Regions from separate parts of the Paucibacter soli genome, predicted to be linked through region 2. Evidence: predicted binding sites of a transcription regulator. Region 2 holds the regulator's gene; each other region holds the start of a gene.

The links. Region 2 encodes sigma-54, which starts transcription at its own class of promoters, with help from an activator protein. Its sites were predicted from a motif close to TGGCANGNAANCTGCTTT; they were not measured.
Region 1: the regulator sigma-54 is predicted to act here: its motif matches at 1,585-1,602, upstream of WG898_RS13910 (PEP-CTERM sorting domain-containing protein).
Region 3: the regulator sigma-54 is predicted to act here: its motif matches at 2,048-2,065, upstream of pepA (flocculation-associated PEP-CTERM protein PepA).

What each region holds. Positions count from the first base shown of each region.
Region 1 covers NZ_JBBHJW010000006.1:130,613-135,063, reverse strand. Annotated here, with positions in the region: gene WG898_RS13915 (ATP-binding protein) at 1-758, shown strand, start outside; gene WG898_RS13910 (PEP-CTERM sorting domain-containing protein) at 801-1,532, opposite strand; gene WG898_RS13905 (ATP-dependent DNA helicase) at 1,710-3,968, opposite strand; gene WG898_RS13900 (hypothetical protein) at 3,965-4,451, opposite strand, start outside.
Region 2 covers NZ_JBBHJW010000005.1:354,502-358,952, reverse strand. Annotated here, with positions in the region: gene WG898_RS13235 (thiol:disulfide interchange protein DsbA/DsbL) at 1-234, shown strand, start outside; gene lptA (lipopolysaccharide transport periplasmic protein LptA) at 285-956, shown strand; gene lptB (LPS export ABC transporter ATP-binding protein) at 953-1,732, shown strand; gene WG898_RS13220 (RNA polymerase factor sigma-54) at 1,739-3,250, shown strand; gene WG898_RS13215 (bifunctional diguanylate cyclase/phosphodiesterase) at 3,315-4,451, shown strand, end outside.
Region 3 covers NZ_JBBHJW010000008.1:297,417-301,867, reverse strand. Annotated here, with positions in the region: gene WG898_RS17810 (GNAT family N-acetyltransferase) at 1-238, shown strand, start outside; gene WG898_RS17805 (S1C family serine protease) at 235-1,029, shown strand; gene pepA (flocculation-associated PEP-CTERM protein PepA) at 1,138-2,004, opposite strand; gene WG898_RS17795 (nitroreductase family protein) at 2,164-3,288, opposite strand; gene WG898_RS17790 (ThiF family adenylyltransferase) at 3,420-4,298, shown strand.

The DNA.
Region 1 (4,451 bases), on a different contig from region 2:
CGTCCACGCTCTCCACCCTGGCGATGGCCAAGCTGGCGGCGGGCGAGGCCGATGCCGCGATGGTGGCCAATCTGGAAGCACTGGACATTTTTCGACAATGCGAAAAGCCAGTCGGGGAGGCGATCGCGCTGCTGCAGCTGGGGCAGATCGATCTGTGGCGTGGCCATGACGATGCAGCGCTGGAGTTTCTTCAGCAGGCCCTGGACCTCGCTCGCCAGCTCAGGCATCCGGAAACCGAGGCCGAGGCCGAGTTGGGATTGGCACAGCTGGCCCTGGAGACCGGTGAGCGCGAGCATGCCGCACAGGGGCTGGCGCGCTCCCTGACGATATGCCTGGCCGCCGCCGACCGGCGCGGCACCGCGAACGCCTTGGCCCTGCTGGCGCGACTCGACCTGATGGAAGGCCGCAGCAGCGAAGCCATGCCCAGGCTGGCGGAATCGCTGATCGCCTTCAATGCCTTCGATATGCGGGAGCAACTGCTCGCCAGCCTGGAGGATCACGCCTGGCTGGCCCAGGGCCAGGCTCAGACAGAGCCCGCGCTGGCCCTGGCCTGCGCCGCCCAAGCCCTGCGCGAGCGCGCCGGTCTGGTGCGATCCGAGCGCGCCCAAGCGCGCTGGCTGGGCCTGCTGGAATCAATGAGCAAGGCCGCACCCGAGCCGACCAAGCACCCTGCATGGCTGTCAGCCATGGACTGGGATACGGCCAGCGCCGTCAAGGCGGCACTGCGGCTGAGTCAGCCGCCGGGGCATATGCACTGAAGGCGCGCCGCAAGGCTTGCGGCGCGCAAGCAAGACTTCAACTCAAGCTTGCTGACGGCGGCGCTGCTGCCAACCCAAGCCCAGCAAGGCCAAGGCCACCAAGGCCAGCGACGCAGGCTCGGGCACGCTTGCGCCCTTCACCCGCATGGTGCGATTGCCGGCCGCATCAAAGCTGTACTCGGCCTGCTTGGGGCGTGCACGGCCCTGGTCGTCCCTGTAGGTGTAGGCAACCGTCAGACCGGCCGTTTCGGCGGGCTTGGGGCTGTCGTCCGAGCCCTCGCAGCCGTAGTAGCAGGTCAGCTGCATGGGTTGGGCCAGCTCAGGCCACCTGAAGCCGAAGGTATAGGCGGGCGCAAAGTCGTTGAGCGGCATCATGTTGCTGAAACAGGGAACGCAGGGCCAAAGGCCCGACGCCTGCCAGTTCACCAAAAGGTCGTTGCCCAGATCGAAGGTGACGGTGTGCAGCTTGAACTTGAAGGTACCGGGCAGACTCTCATTCGAAGGGTTGAGTGTCTCGTACAGCCACACATGGCCTTCCAGGTAGATGTCGAGCGCATTGATGTCTATCGTGTTGGCTGGCGAGGAATGCGCCAGGGCCAGCACGGAATCGGGCAGGTAGAAGCTGAAGTCAGCCCGGTACGACAAGCCGGGCACCCAGGGCCCGAACACAGGATCGGCATCGCCAGTCACCAAGCCCGCCTGAGCCGGGCCCATCGCTGCAAAGCCCAGAGCCAAGGTCGCGACCCAATGTCGCCAGCTACACCAATTCAGCATTTGTTCTTCCTTCACCAGTATTGCCCGTCAAAATAACGGCACTGGCGCCAGGCAAGCAGGTTCCGTTCCAGGGCACGCGAATAGACGCAAGCCATTGTTCTCGTTGGATGTTCCAACGCAGCATGTGCAATATCGCAGGGCCAACAGCCATGGCTGTAAAGAATCCCGACGCGCTTGTCAGCCAAGGCGCCACCAGCGCGGCAGCAAGGCGCGCACCTCGGCGCGCGCATAGCGGTCGTCGATCAGGTGCAGCACGCCCTGGTCCGCGGTCGTGCGTATCACCCGCCCGGCCGCCTGCACCACCTTCTGCAGGCCCGGGTAGAGGTAGGTGTAGTCGTAGCCGGCGCCGAACAGCTGCTGCATGCGCGCACGGATCTGCTCGTTGACGGCATTGATCTGCGGCAGGCCCAGGGTGGCGACAAAGGCGCCGATCAGGCGCGCGCCGGGCAGGTCTATGCCCTCGGAGAAGGCGCCGCCCAGCACCGCCAGCGCGATACCTTGGCTGTGTTCGGTGAAGCGGGCCAGGAAGCGCTTCTGCTCGGCCTCGCCCATGCGCCGCGACTGCGCCCATACCGGCAGCTGCGGCTGCTGCGCCGCCAGCACCTCGGCCAGCTGCTCCAGATAGGCGTAGCTGCTGAAGAAGGCGATGTAGTTGCCCGGCCGCGCTGCGTACTGGCGCGCCATCAGCTCGGCCATGGGCACCAGCGAGGCCTGGCGGTGCGCATAACGCGTGGAGATGCCGCGCGCTACGCTGACCTGCAGCTGCTCGGCGGCAAAGGGCGAGCCCACTTCGATCTGCAGATGCTGCTCGGGCAGGCCCAGCAGCTTGGCGTAGTAGTCGGCCGGCTGCAGGGTGGCGGAGAACAGGGTGCTGCTCTGCGCCGCCTCCAGGCGCGGGCGCAGAAAGGGCGCCGGCAGCACATTGCGCAGGCACCAGCAAAGGCCGGCGCCGCCCGGCTCGCGGCTGCTGTCGACGATCGAATGGCTGCCCAGCTGCTCGGCCATGCGCAGGAAATGCAGGGCCTCGAAGTAGAAGGCCTGCAGGGCTGCATCGGGCTCGGCCGGGTGCTCGCCGAAGTGCTCACCGATGGCGGCGCTGCACAGCTGCAGCGGCGTGAGCAAGGCCTCGGGCAGATGCTCGTGCACCCGGTAGTCCTCGGCCTGAGCCTTGCCCAGGGTCGTTGCGGCGCGCTGCAGCTTGGTGAGCGCCTTCTTCAGGGGCGGGTAGTTGCGCGCCGCGGGCGAACGCCGCGCCTGCGCCAGCGTCTCGGGCAGCAGCTCGGCGCTGTACATCTTGCGGCCGCGCTCCACCAGGTTGTGGGCCTCGTCCACCAGCAGGGCGACGCGCCATTGGTTGGCCTGCGTCAGGCCATGCAGCAGGGCGCTGACGTCAAAGAAATAGTTGTAGTCGCCCACCACCACGTCGACCCAGCGCACCAGCTCCTGGCTCAGGTAATAGGGGCAGACCTGGTGCGCCAGCGCCAGCTCGCGCAGCCGCGCCTGGCCGAGCTGCAGCTCCTGCGCGGCGGCGGCGCGCGCCGCGGGCAGGCGGTCGTAAAAGCCCTGGGCCAGCGGGCAGGACTCGCCATGGCAGGCGCGGTCAGGATGCTCGCAGGCCTTCTCGCGCGCCACCAGCTCCAGCACCCGCAGCGGCAAGGGCGCCAGCCGCTGCAGGCCATCCAGCGCGAGCTGGCGGCCCGAGCTCTTGGCGGCCAGGAAGAAGATCTTGTCCAGCGCCTTCGCCGGCGCCGCCTTCAGCAGCGGGAACAGCGTGCCCAGGGTCTTGCCGATGCCGGTGGGCGCCTGGGCCAAGAGGCAGCGCTGGTTCAGGGCCGCCTTGTAGACCGCCTCGGCCAGCGGCCGCTGGCCCTGGCGAAACTCGCCAAAGGGAAAGCTCAAGGCCTGCAGCGCCGCATCGCGCTCGACGCGCTGCGCCAGCTGCTGCTCGGCCCAGGCGAGAAAGCGCTCGCCATGCAGCTCGAAATGCGCCTGCAGCTCGGCCGCACTGCAACGCTCGGTGAACACCGTCTCCTGCTGGTTGCCGACATTGAAATACACCAGGGCCAGCTCCAGCGCCGCCAGCCCCTCCTGCTGGCACAGCAGATGGCCGTAGATGCGCGCCTGCGCCCAGTGCAGGGCGCGATGCGAGGCCGGCTGGGTCTCCAGGCGGCCCTTGTAGGTCTTGACCTCCTCCAGGCGCTGGCGCGCCGGGTCGTAGCCATCCGCACGGCCGCGCACCTGCAGCGTTTGCTTGTAGCTGCCGCCAAGGGCCAGCTCGGCTTGGTAGCCGGGCCCGCGGCGCGCGGCCACCGTGGCATGGCCGGCCATGCCCTCCAGCGCGCTGGGCGCGGGCGTGAAGCGCAGATCCAGGTCGCCCTGCTTGGCGGTGAACTCGCAGAGCTCGCGCACCGCGACGGTGTAGCCGGCGCTGTTCAAGGCTCGGCCAGCGCGGTCTGCGGTGGCGCATCGGCCTCGCTGCGCAGCGGCGTCGCCTTGGCCAGCGCCAGCCAGACCGCAAACGGCAGCTTGCAGGGCTGGTGCTGGGCCGGGCGCAAGAGCTCGAAGCTGCCCTCCTCCAGCGTGCCATGCAGCAGCCAGATGCCGTACTGCTCGGGAATCTCATTGGGCTTGGCCACGCCGGCCGGGAACAGGTAGTAGACCTCGCTGCACAGCCATTGATAGGCCTGACGCTTGGCGGCATGGCGCAGATCGGCGAGCAGATCGGCGCGGCTGAACTTGACCTCGTGCACCAGCGGCTGCAGATAGGCCTCCACCGAGGTATTGCGCACCGAGAACAGATCGGGCCGCGCCATGCGCCAGACATGCGCGGCCGCGCGCGCGGGCGCCGGCTCATCCCACAGCGGCAGCGCCTCGCGCAGCGCCGGCGGCAGCTCGGCCGGCGCCTCGGTCTCGACCTGG
Region 2 (4,451 bases):
CCGGCCAAGTACCAGGACGCCTACAACTCCTTCGGCGTCAACACCAAGTGCCAGCAGGCCGAGAAGCTCAGCGAGGCCTACCGCATCGATGGCGTGCCCGCGATCGGCATCGGCGGCCGCTTCCTGACCTCGCCCAGCATTGCCGCCGGTGGCGAACGCCTGCCCGAGATCGAGGGGGGCCGCCGCGCGCTCAGCGTGACCGATTTCCTGGTACAGAAAATCAGGAAGGGCTGAGTCCTTCCCATTAGCGGCTCGTCCAGGCCCTAGAATGGCCTGCAAGTTCTATGCCGCCTATGCCTACCGCCACGTCCAGCTCGATCTCCGCCCGCAGCCTGCTGTGCTGCGCGTGCCTTGCAGCCCTGCTGGCCGCAGGGCTGGCGCGCGCCGAGAAGGCCGACCGCAACAAGCCCCTCAACATCAGCTCGGAGCGCGGCGGCCGGCTCGATGTGGTGAACCAGCGCACCGAGTTCAACGGCAATGTGATCCTCAGCAAGGGCAGCATGCTGCTGAAGGCCGAGCGCATGGATGTGCGTGAGACCTCGGACGGCTACCACCAGGCCTACGCCAGCGGCGAGACCGGCCGGCCGGTGCAGTTCCGCCAGGCGCGCGACGTAGCCGGCGAGGCCATCGAGGGCACGGCCGACCAGCTCGAATACGACAGCCGCTCCGACACGGTACGCTTCGTCGGCAACGCGGTGGTGCGCCGCGTGCGCGGCGACACGGTGGCCGACGAGATCACCGGTGCGCTGATCGTCTACGACAACCGCAGCGAGGTCTTCAGTGTCGACGGCGGCCTGGCCTCGCCGCATCCCAGCGGCCGCGTGCGCGTGGTGCTGATGCCCAGGGCCGCCAGCGGCGCCGAGGGCAGCGCGGCGCCTGCTGCCGCCTCCGCCCCGCTGCCGCTGCAAACCAGCCCGACCCTGCAGACCAGCCCGCGCAAGCCTTCCTCTCCATGACGCAGCACACCCCGGCGCTCGAGACCGGCATCGCCCCCAGCCGGCTGGAGGCCGAAGGCCTGCAAAAGACCTACGGCGTGCGCCGCGTCGTCAAGAACGTGCATGTGGACGTGCACAGCGGCGAGGTGGTGGGCCTGCTGGGCCCAAACGGGGCCGGCAAGACCACCAGCTTCTACATGATCGTGGGCCTGGTGCGCGCCGATGCCGGCGAGATCCGCATCGACGGCCGGCCGGTGCAGCGCCTGCCCATCCACCAGCGCGCGCGCCTGGGCCTGAGCTATCTGCCGCAGGAGGCCTCGATCTTCCGCAAGCTCACGGTGGAGGAAAACATCCGCGCGGTGCTGGAATTGCAGCTTGACGACCATGGCAAGGCCTGGCCCCGCGCCCGCATCGATGCCGCGCTGGATACCCTGCTGCACGAGCTGAGCATCGAAAAGCTGCGCGACAGCCCGGCGCCCGCGCTCTCGGGCGGCGAGCGGCGCCGCGTCGAGATCGCGCGCGCCCTGGCCACGCAGCCGCGCTTCATCCTGCTGGACGAGCCCTTCGCCGGCGTTGACCCGATTGCGGTGCTGGAGATCCAACGCATCATCAGCTTCCTGAAGGCGCGCGGCATCGGGGTGCTGATCACCGACCACAATGTGCGCGAGACCCTGGGCATCTGCGACCGCGCCTACATCATCAGCGAGGGCGCCGTGCTGGCCGAGGGCACCCCGCAAGAGATCGTCGAGAACCCGGACGTGCGCAAGGTCTATCTCGGCGAAAACTTCCGCATGTAAGACGCGATGAAGCCGTCGCTGCAGGTACGCCTCTCCCAGCATCTGTCGCTGACGCCGCAGTTGCAGCAGTCGATCCGTCTGCTGCAGCTCTCCACCCTGGAGCTGAACCAGGAGGTGGAGCAGATGCTCACCAGCAACCCGCTGCTGGAAACCGACGAGGAGTTTGGCGAGGCCGCACCGCTGCGTCTGGATGCGGCGGCGCCGCTGCAGCGCGACGAGGGCGCGGCGGCCGAAACCAGCGCGGAGAGCAGCGGCGATGGCGAGTCAGTGGCCGAGATCAAGGGCGAGGACTTCGGCACCACCGAGCGCGACGACTGGGAGAACGGCACCGAGCGCGACGACTTCGACGGCATCCGAGAAACCCCCGGCAGCGGCAGTGGCGACGACGAAGGCGAGCGCCCCGAACAGCAGGGCCCCGGCATCTCGCTGCAGGAGCATCTGAACGCCCAGCTCGCCGGCATGCAGCTGAGCCAGACCGACCGCGCCGCGCTGATGGTGCTGATCGAGTCGCTCAACGAAGACGGCTATCTGGAAGACAGCCTGGAAGAGCTCGCCGAGGCGCTCGCGGGCGTTGACGCCGATGCCGAGGCGCGCGAGGAGCTGCTGGACACGCTCAAATGCGCGCTCAAGTGGCTGCAGAGCCTGGAGCCGGTGGGCGTGGGCGCGCGCAATCTGTCCGAATGCCTGATCCTGCAGTTGCGCGTCAAGCCGCGCAGCCAGGCCCAGGTGGTGGCGATCCTGATCTGCAAGCAATACCTGGAGCTGCTGGCCAGGCGCGACCTAAGGCGCCTGATGTCGCTCACCGGCGCCGACGAGGCCTTGCTGCGCGAGGCCCAGGGCATGATCACCGAGCTGGAGCCCAAGCCGGGCCGCCAGTTCGCGCGCAGCGAGGCGGCGGCGGTGGTGCCGGACGTGATCGTGCGCAAGTCCGGCCGGGGTTTTCGCGTCACGCTCAACCCCGACGTCATGCCCAAGCTGCGCATCAACGAGCTTTACGCTCAGGCGCTGCGCCAGACGCGCGGCGGCGTCAGCAATTCGCCGCTGGGCACGCAGCTGCAGGAAGCGCGCTGGTTCATCAAGAACATCCAGCAGCGCTTCGACACCATCCTGCGCGTCTCCGAGGCCATCGTCGAGCGCCAGAAGGGTTTCTTCTCGCATGGCGAGCTGGCCATGAAGCCGCTGGTGCTGCGCGAGATCGCCGATGAGCTGGGCCTGCACGAGTCCACCATCTCGCGCGTGACCACCGCCAAATACATGGCCACGCCCTGGGGCACCTTCGAGCTCAAGTACTTCTTCGGCTCGGGGCTCAACACCGAGGCGGGCGGCAATGCCTCCAGCACCGCGGTGCGCGCCCTCATCAAGCAGTTCGTGGCCGCCGAGGATGCCGGCAAGCCGCTCTCGGACAGCCAGCTGTCCAGCATGCTGGAGGAGCAGGGCATCCAGGTGGCGCGCCGCACCGTGGCGAAGTACCGTGAGGCGCTGAAGATCGCCCCGGCCAACCTGCGCAAGGCCATGTAGCTCGACTCAGCTTGAGAAGCATCAAGCTTTGAAGCCCATGGACTGGGTACCGTGGCATCCCTTGATGCCTGTCCGCTCCGTTTCCGCCCTGCCATCCGGCCGCCCCTGGAGGCCTTGGCGCGCCTGGGCCTTGCTGGCGCTGGTGCTGGCGCTGGCCTGGGCGCTTGCGCTGGGCTGGCTGGCCAATGAACGGGAGGCGTTGCGCCGCCACGAGGGCGAGAAGCTCGAAGGCCTGGTGCGTACCCTGGACGGCATTGTTGCGCAGCAGATGATTGCCACCCATGCCGCGCTGCAGACGGTGGCCTCGCAGGCGCCCGGCTGGCGCCAAGGCCTGATGCAGCAGGATGGCGAGACCTTGATGCGCACCCTGACCCAGGCCATGCCGGGCGTGCGAGCCTTGCTGCTGCTGGATGCGCATGGCCAGGTGCAGGCCAGTTCGCATGTCGACCTGCTGCAGCTGGACCTGCGCCAGCACCGGGCCGTGCTGGCCTTGCGCGAGCAGCCGCAGCCCGCCCTGCTCTATGTCTCGCCGCCGCTGCAGGACCCGCTGGCCGCGCACTGCATCAGCCTGGCCCGCCTGCTGTTCGATCACCGCGACCGGCCCATCGGCCTGGTGCTGGCCCTGCTGGACCCGCATTACTTCAGCCTCGTGCTGCAGACCGCCCAACCCTCCGAACAGACCTGGGCGGCGCTGGCGCACCAGGACGGCTTGCTGTTCACGCTGGCGCCCGAACGCCCGGAGTTGATGGACCGCAACCTGCTGGAACGGCCGGGTTCGATCCTCCAGCAGCACCTCAGCGAAGGGCGTGAGGCCAGCCTGCAGCTGACGCATTCGCGCCTCACCAACGACTTGCGCCTGGTGGCGACCCGCAGCCTGCGTCCCGCCGGCCTGCATGCCGACAAGCAATTGCTGGTGGCGGTCGGGCGCACGCTGGCCAGCGTCGAGGCACCCTGGCTGCGCCAGCGCCAGGCGCTGCTGCAGCTGGGCCTGGCGCTGAGCCTGGGCGCGGCCCTGGCGCTGTGGCTCTGGCAGCGCCGCCGCCGCCTGCTGACGCGGCTGCACCGGCAGGCCGCGCAGGCGCTGCGCGCGCAGGCCGAGCAGACCCAGGCCATCCTCGACAATATGGTCGACGGCGTCGTCACCATCGACCGTCACGGACTGATCGCCTCGATCAACCCGGCGGCCTGCCGCATGTTCGGC
Region 3 (4,451 bases), on a different contig from region 2:
GCTGCACGGTTTTCAGGCAGAGTCCAGCCTTGAGCTTCCTCTTCAGGCTGAAGGTGTTGCCGCGATTGAATTGGGCAAGGGCGAGCTTTCGCAGGTCACAGTGTGTGTGATGCGTCGGCGCGATACCGAATCTGGAACGTTTTTTTATGGCTTCAAGTTGGAAGAACCTGACGCGGTGTGGCGCCGGTGTGTTGCGGCGCTGGAGGTCGGGCATACCTCTGGCGACCTGATGCAATGATCGCGCCCATGCACGTCCGGCGGCGAGCCATTAGCGCGCTTATGGTGCTATCGGCATGCTATTCCGGGGCTGGTGCTGAGGATTTGCCGGCGCTGATCGAACAGAGCAAGCCGTCGCTCCTGCTCATAGGTACCTTCGCCGACACCGACAACCCACGTTTTACGTTCAGAGGTACGGGCTTCGTCGTTGGGGACGGGCGTCTCGCCATCACAAATGCACATGTGTTGCCGCCGGACGGAGAGATGGTTGTGGCAAATCGTCGCCTTGTGATCCAGTCGCGCGATGCTGGCAGCGGTGTCTGGCGTATGCGTGGAGCCAAGGTCGTGGGGTCGGATGCGACGCATGATCTGGTGCTGCTTCGCTTCGATGGCGCGGAGATGCCTGCCCTCAGATTGGCACCCGAGGGGCGCGTGCGCGAAGGCGGGGCCATCGCGCTGATGGGTTTTCCGCTCGGGGGCGCATTGGGCTTTTCCCCGGTGACGCATCGAGGGATTGTTTCTGCAATCACCGCGATAGCCTTGCCTCCTCCGACTGCCCGCACGCTCAATCCGCAAGCAATTCGGCAATTCAGGGATGGGGTTTTCGATATTATTCAACTTGACGCCACGGCATATCCGGGCAACAGTGGCGGGCCAGTGTTTAGTATCGATTCCGGCGAAGTGCTTGGCGTCGTCAATATGGTGCTTGTCAAGGGGCGAAAGGAAACCGCCTTGAGCAGCCCATCGGGCATCAGTTACGCGATTCCTGCACATTTCGCCCGCCAACTGATTGACGCGGAACGAAAGGATTGACCGGCGATGTCTCGTGTCGGTAGAGCGAAATAGAAAGAGGCCGCTTTCGCGGCCTCTCTTTATTGCTGACGAATTCGAGAGGGCCTCATCGCAAGAGGCCCACTAACATTACGCGCGCGTGGTGCGACGGCGTGCAACACCGGCGCCCAGCAGAGCCAAGCCGACCAACGCCAGGGAAGCGGGTTCCGGCACAGTTGCCAGCTTGAATTGACCGTTATTGCCAATCCAGAGCAGGCCAGGATTGGTAGCGGGGTTCCAGCCAGCGCCAGTCGCGCAATTTACGCCCACCGGCGTCAGACCGGCAAAGTCGCATGCGTATTCCTTAACATTCGACGCAGTCGGTACTTGCAGGGGATTTGCGTCCGTGAATGCGAAGGACAGGATGTCTTGCGTGCTCAGATCGCCACCAGTCGGATTGAACCAGTATCCGGCCGTCAGATCACCCGCCACTGCGCTCATGTTCACGATCACCTTGCCGTTTCCGGTCGGGTTGCCGGTACCATCCACCAGGCCGCCGCCGCCAGCCAAGACGTTGAAGCTACCAATCTTGGTGCCATCATTGGAACCATTGATGAGCGTGCTGCTGGCACTCAGCAGGCCGAAATTGTTGGCGGTGTCCGAGTAGATATCCATCTTCCCCGAGGCAAAGGTGAAGTTGCCGCTGAAGGTGCCGGTACCGGATGCCTCGAAAATCGCCGTGATGTAGTTGGGCGTCGGCAGGGGAACGCCGCCGTCGTACTGCGTCACGCTGAACGTCGCGTATTCCTTGAAGCTGAAGGTCCCGCCGCCCGTGGGCGTCAGCACGATCAGTGCGCGGCCGCTAAAGTCAAGATTCTCATTGATGATGGTGGCGGTGGCAAAGCCGGTGCCGTTGGGGTTGAAGCCCCAGTCGTTGACGATCGAAGCTGCCTGAGCAGTGCCAGCGAGCGCCATTGCTGCGCCTGCGATGCAGGCCATTTTCTTGATCAGTTTCATGTTGACTCTCTTGCGGTTGCCGCCGGGATTGGCTTGCCCTTGTTATGCAATGTTGGTGCCAGTGATGAAATTGTGAATTAAATCAATAAGTTGGAGATGTGTTGCGCTGCCGGAGGTCGGCGAATGTAAAGAATTTCGACATGGCTGAATTGTCGCAAGCTAGTGCTGCCCAGGCTTGGCCGTCGATGCACGGGTATCTGACGCACCAAGATCGCTCATCAGCAGTTCGCTCAGTGGCTTGCGAATGGACCGGGCCCGGGCTGGTCTCCCGGCGCCTATGCGGCCCATGAAAACCGCAAGGTGCGCGGTGCTTGCGCCGATCGTCCGGTCAAGACTTGCGCCGACCTCGGCTGCTTTGTCGCTCATACCAGGGACCTTGGAGAAGGTCCGCTGTTCGCGCGCATAGCGTGCAAAGACCAGTGGCGTGACCTCGGGTTGCAGCTGCAGCCCCAGACTCGTGGCAGTCAGCCAGAATCGCTGTACCGTACGCCCGGCCTCTATGTAGTCGTCGATATCCTTGGGTACGGCTTTGGCGCAAATGACGAAGTGTGCTGCGCACGCAAGGCTTGGCAGCAGGTCTAGTTGAATTCTTGGGGCCCAGGTGCCAGCGAGGTAGCGATTGAAGAACTCCACGCGTTTCCAGTCGTGCATCACAAACTGCATCAATCGCGTGGTGCCTGGGTCTGTGCCGAGCGCTTGATCGGGTACGCGGTCGCGGCTGAATTGGGCGTTCCATTCGATGATGTCGCGATGCACTTCGTAAGCTTCGGGCATCGTGAGCCGCAACTTGGCTGAATGAAACATGAGCAAGGCAGCCTGCAAGCGCCTGCGCGGTCCTTCTAGCCAGATCACATCATGCTTGGGCCCCGCAGCCGTGTTCAGCGCTTGGCGCTCACCGTCCGTAAGAGTCCGCATACTCAGAGGGCGTCGCTGTACGCTGCGCCGCTCAATGCTGTCGCACAGCGGACTGGTGACGACGCTTGGGTCGCTGTAGAAATGCAGGTCGAATACTGGGTTGGTCACAGGCGAGTCGGCTCTGCGGCAGGCCTGTACCCGCAGGCCGTGTTTGCTTGCTGCAATCGAGGTGGTCTCCAGCAATGCGCCGATGGAAATTTGGCTCGGGTGGCCATCCAGGTCATAGACGCAATGCTCGCGCGTATCAAAACCATGCACCACGACATGACGAGAGTCGACTATCTGAAAACGCCAAGGCTGGGTGTTGTCGCCGCTGGGGGCCCAGCGCGCCAAGTCAAGAATTTGCCTGAGCGTGTCGTTCGATGTCATATAAAAATCTTACGCAATGCAATAGGCGTTGGGCAGGCCAGCGCAGGGAAGTGGCAGATTTCGAAAGGCGCCCTTGGGGCGTGGCATGATAGTTCCTTCTTGGCATTGAAGTGCGAATTGGAGGCATGCCCGTGGCAACTGCATCCTTGTTTGACTACAACCGCGCTTTCTCGCGGAACATTGGTTGGGTGACGCGCGACGAGCAGCAAGTCCTGCGGCGAACGAGAGTCGCAATTGCAGGCCTTGGGGGCGTCGGCGGTACCCACGCCTTGACGTTGGCGCGCTTGGGTGTCGGCAAGTTCTGCATAGCGGACTTCGACTCGTTTGAAGTGCATAACTTCAATCGTCAGGTGGGCGCTTCTATGGCCACGCTTGGTCAGCCAAAGGCGGAAGTGCTGGCGCGCATGGTGCTGGAGATCAATCCGGAAGCGGATGTGCGGGTTTTCAAGGAAGGCGTGACGCCCGAGAATATTGGCGAATTCCTGCGGGACGTCGATGTCTATGTGGATGGCATCGATTTTTTTGCGATGGAAGCGCGTCGGCTGCTCTTCAATGCTTGCGAGCGCTTGGAGATTCCTGCATTGACGGCTGCGCCGCTGGGTATGGGTGTGTCATTCCTATACTTCAAGCCTGGCGCTATGCGCTTCGAGGACTATTTCCGCTTCGAAGGCGCTTCTGTACAGGAGCAATATGCACGCTTCATCGCGGGGTTGTCGCCGGCCATGCTTCAACGCGCCTATATGGTGGTCCCTGATGCCGTCAATTTCGCGCAGCGGCAGGGGCCATCGACCATGATGGCTTGTGAACTGTGCGCTGGGGTCATGGCGACCTCCGTGTTGAAGCTTGTCCTGAAACGTGGGAATCTGCGCGCGGCGCCATGGGCCATGCAGTTCGACGCCTATCGGCAGCAACTCAGGTTTACCTGGCGTCCGCTTGGGAACGCCAATCCGTTGCAACGACTGATGTTGATGTTCATCCGACCGATACTGCGGGGGCAAATGGAACGATGAAGTCGTGGGGTTGCTTGGCGCCCAGCATTTGATCGGGCCCCTTGCTTCGTTCAACCGTTGCGTCGGTGGTTCTGTACGCCTACTCGCGGGATTCCACAAAAGGGACGAGCTGGGGTTGAATTGCGGCGCGCCGGCAAGTGCCAATCCGCGTCG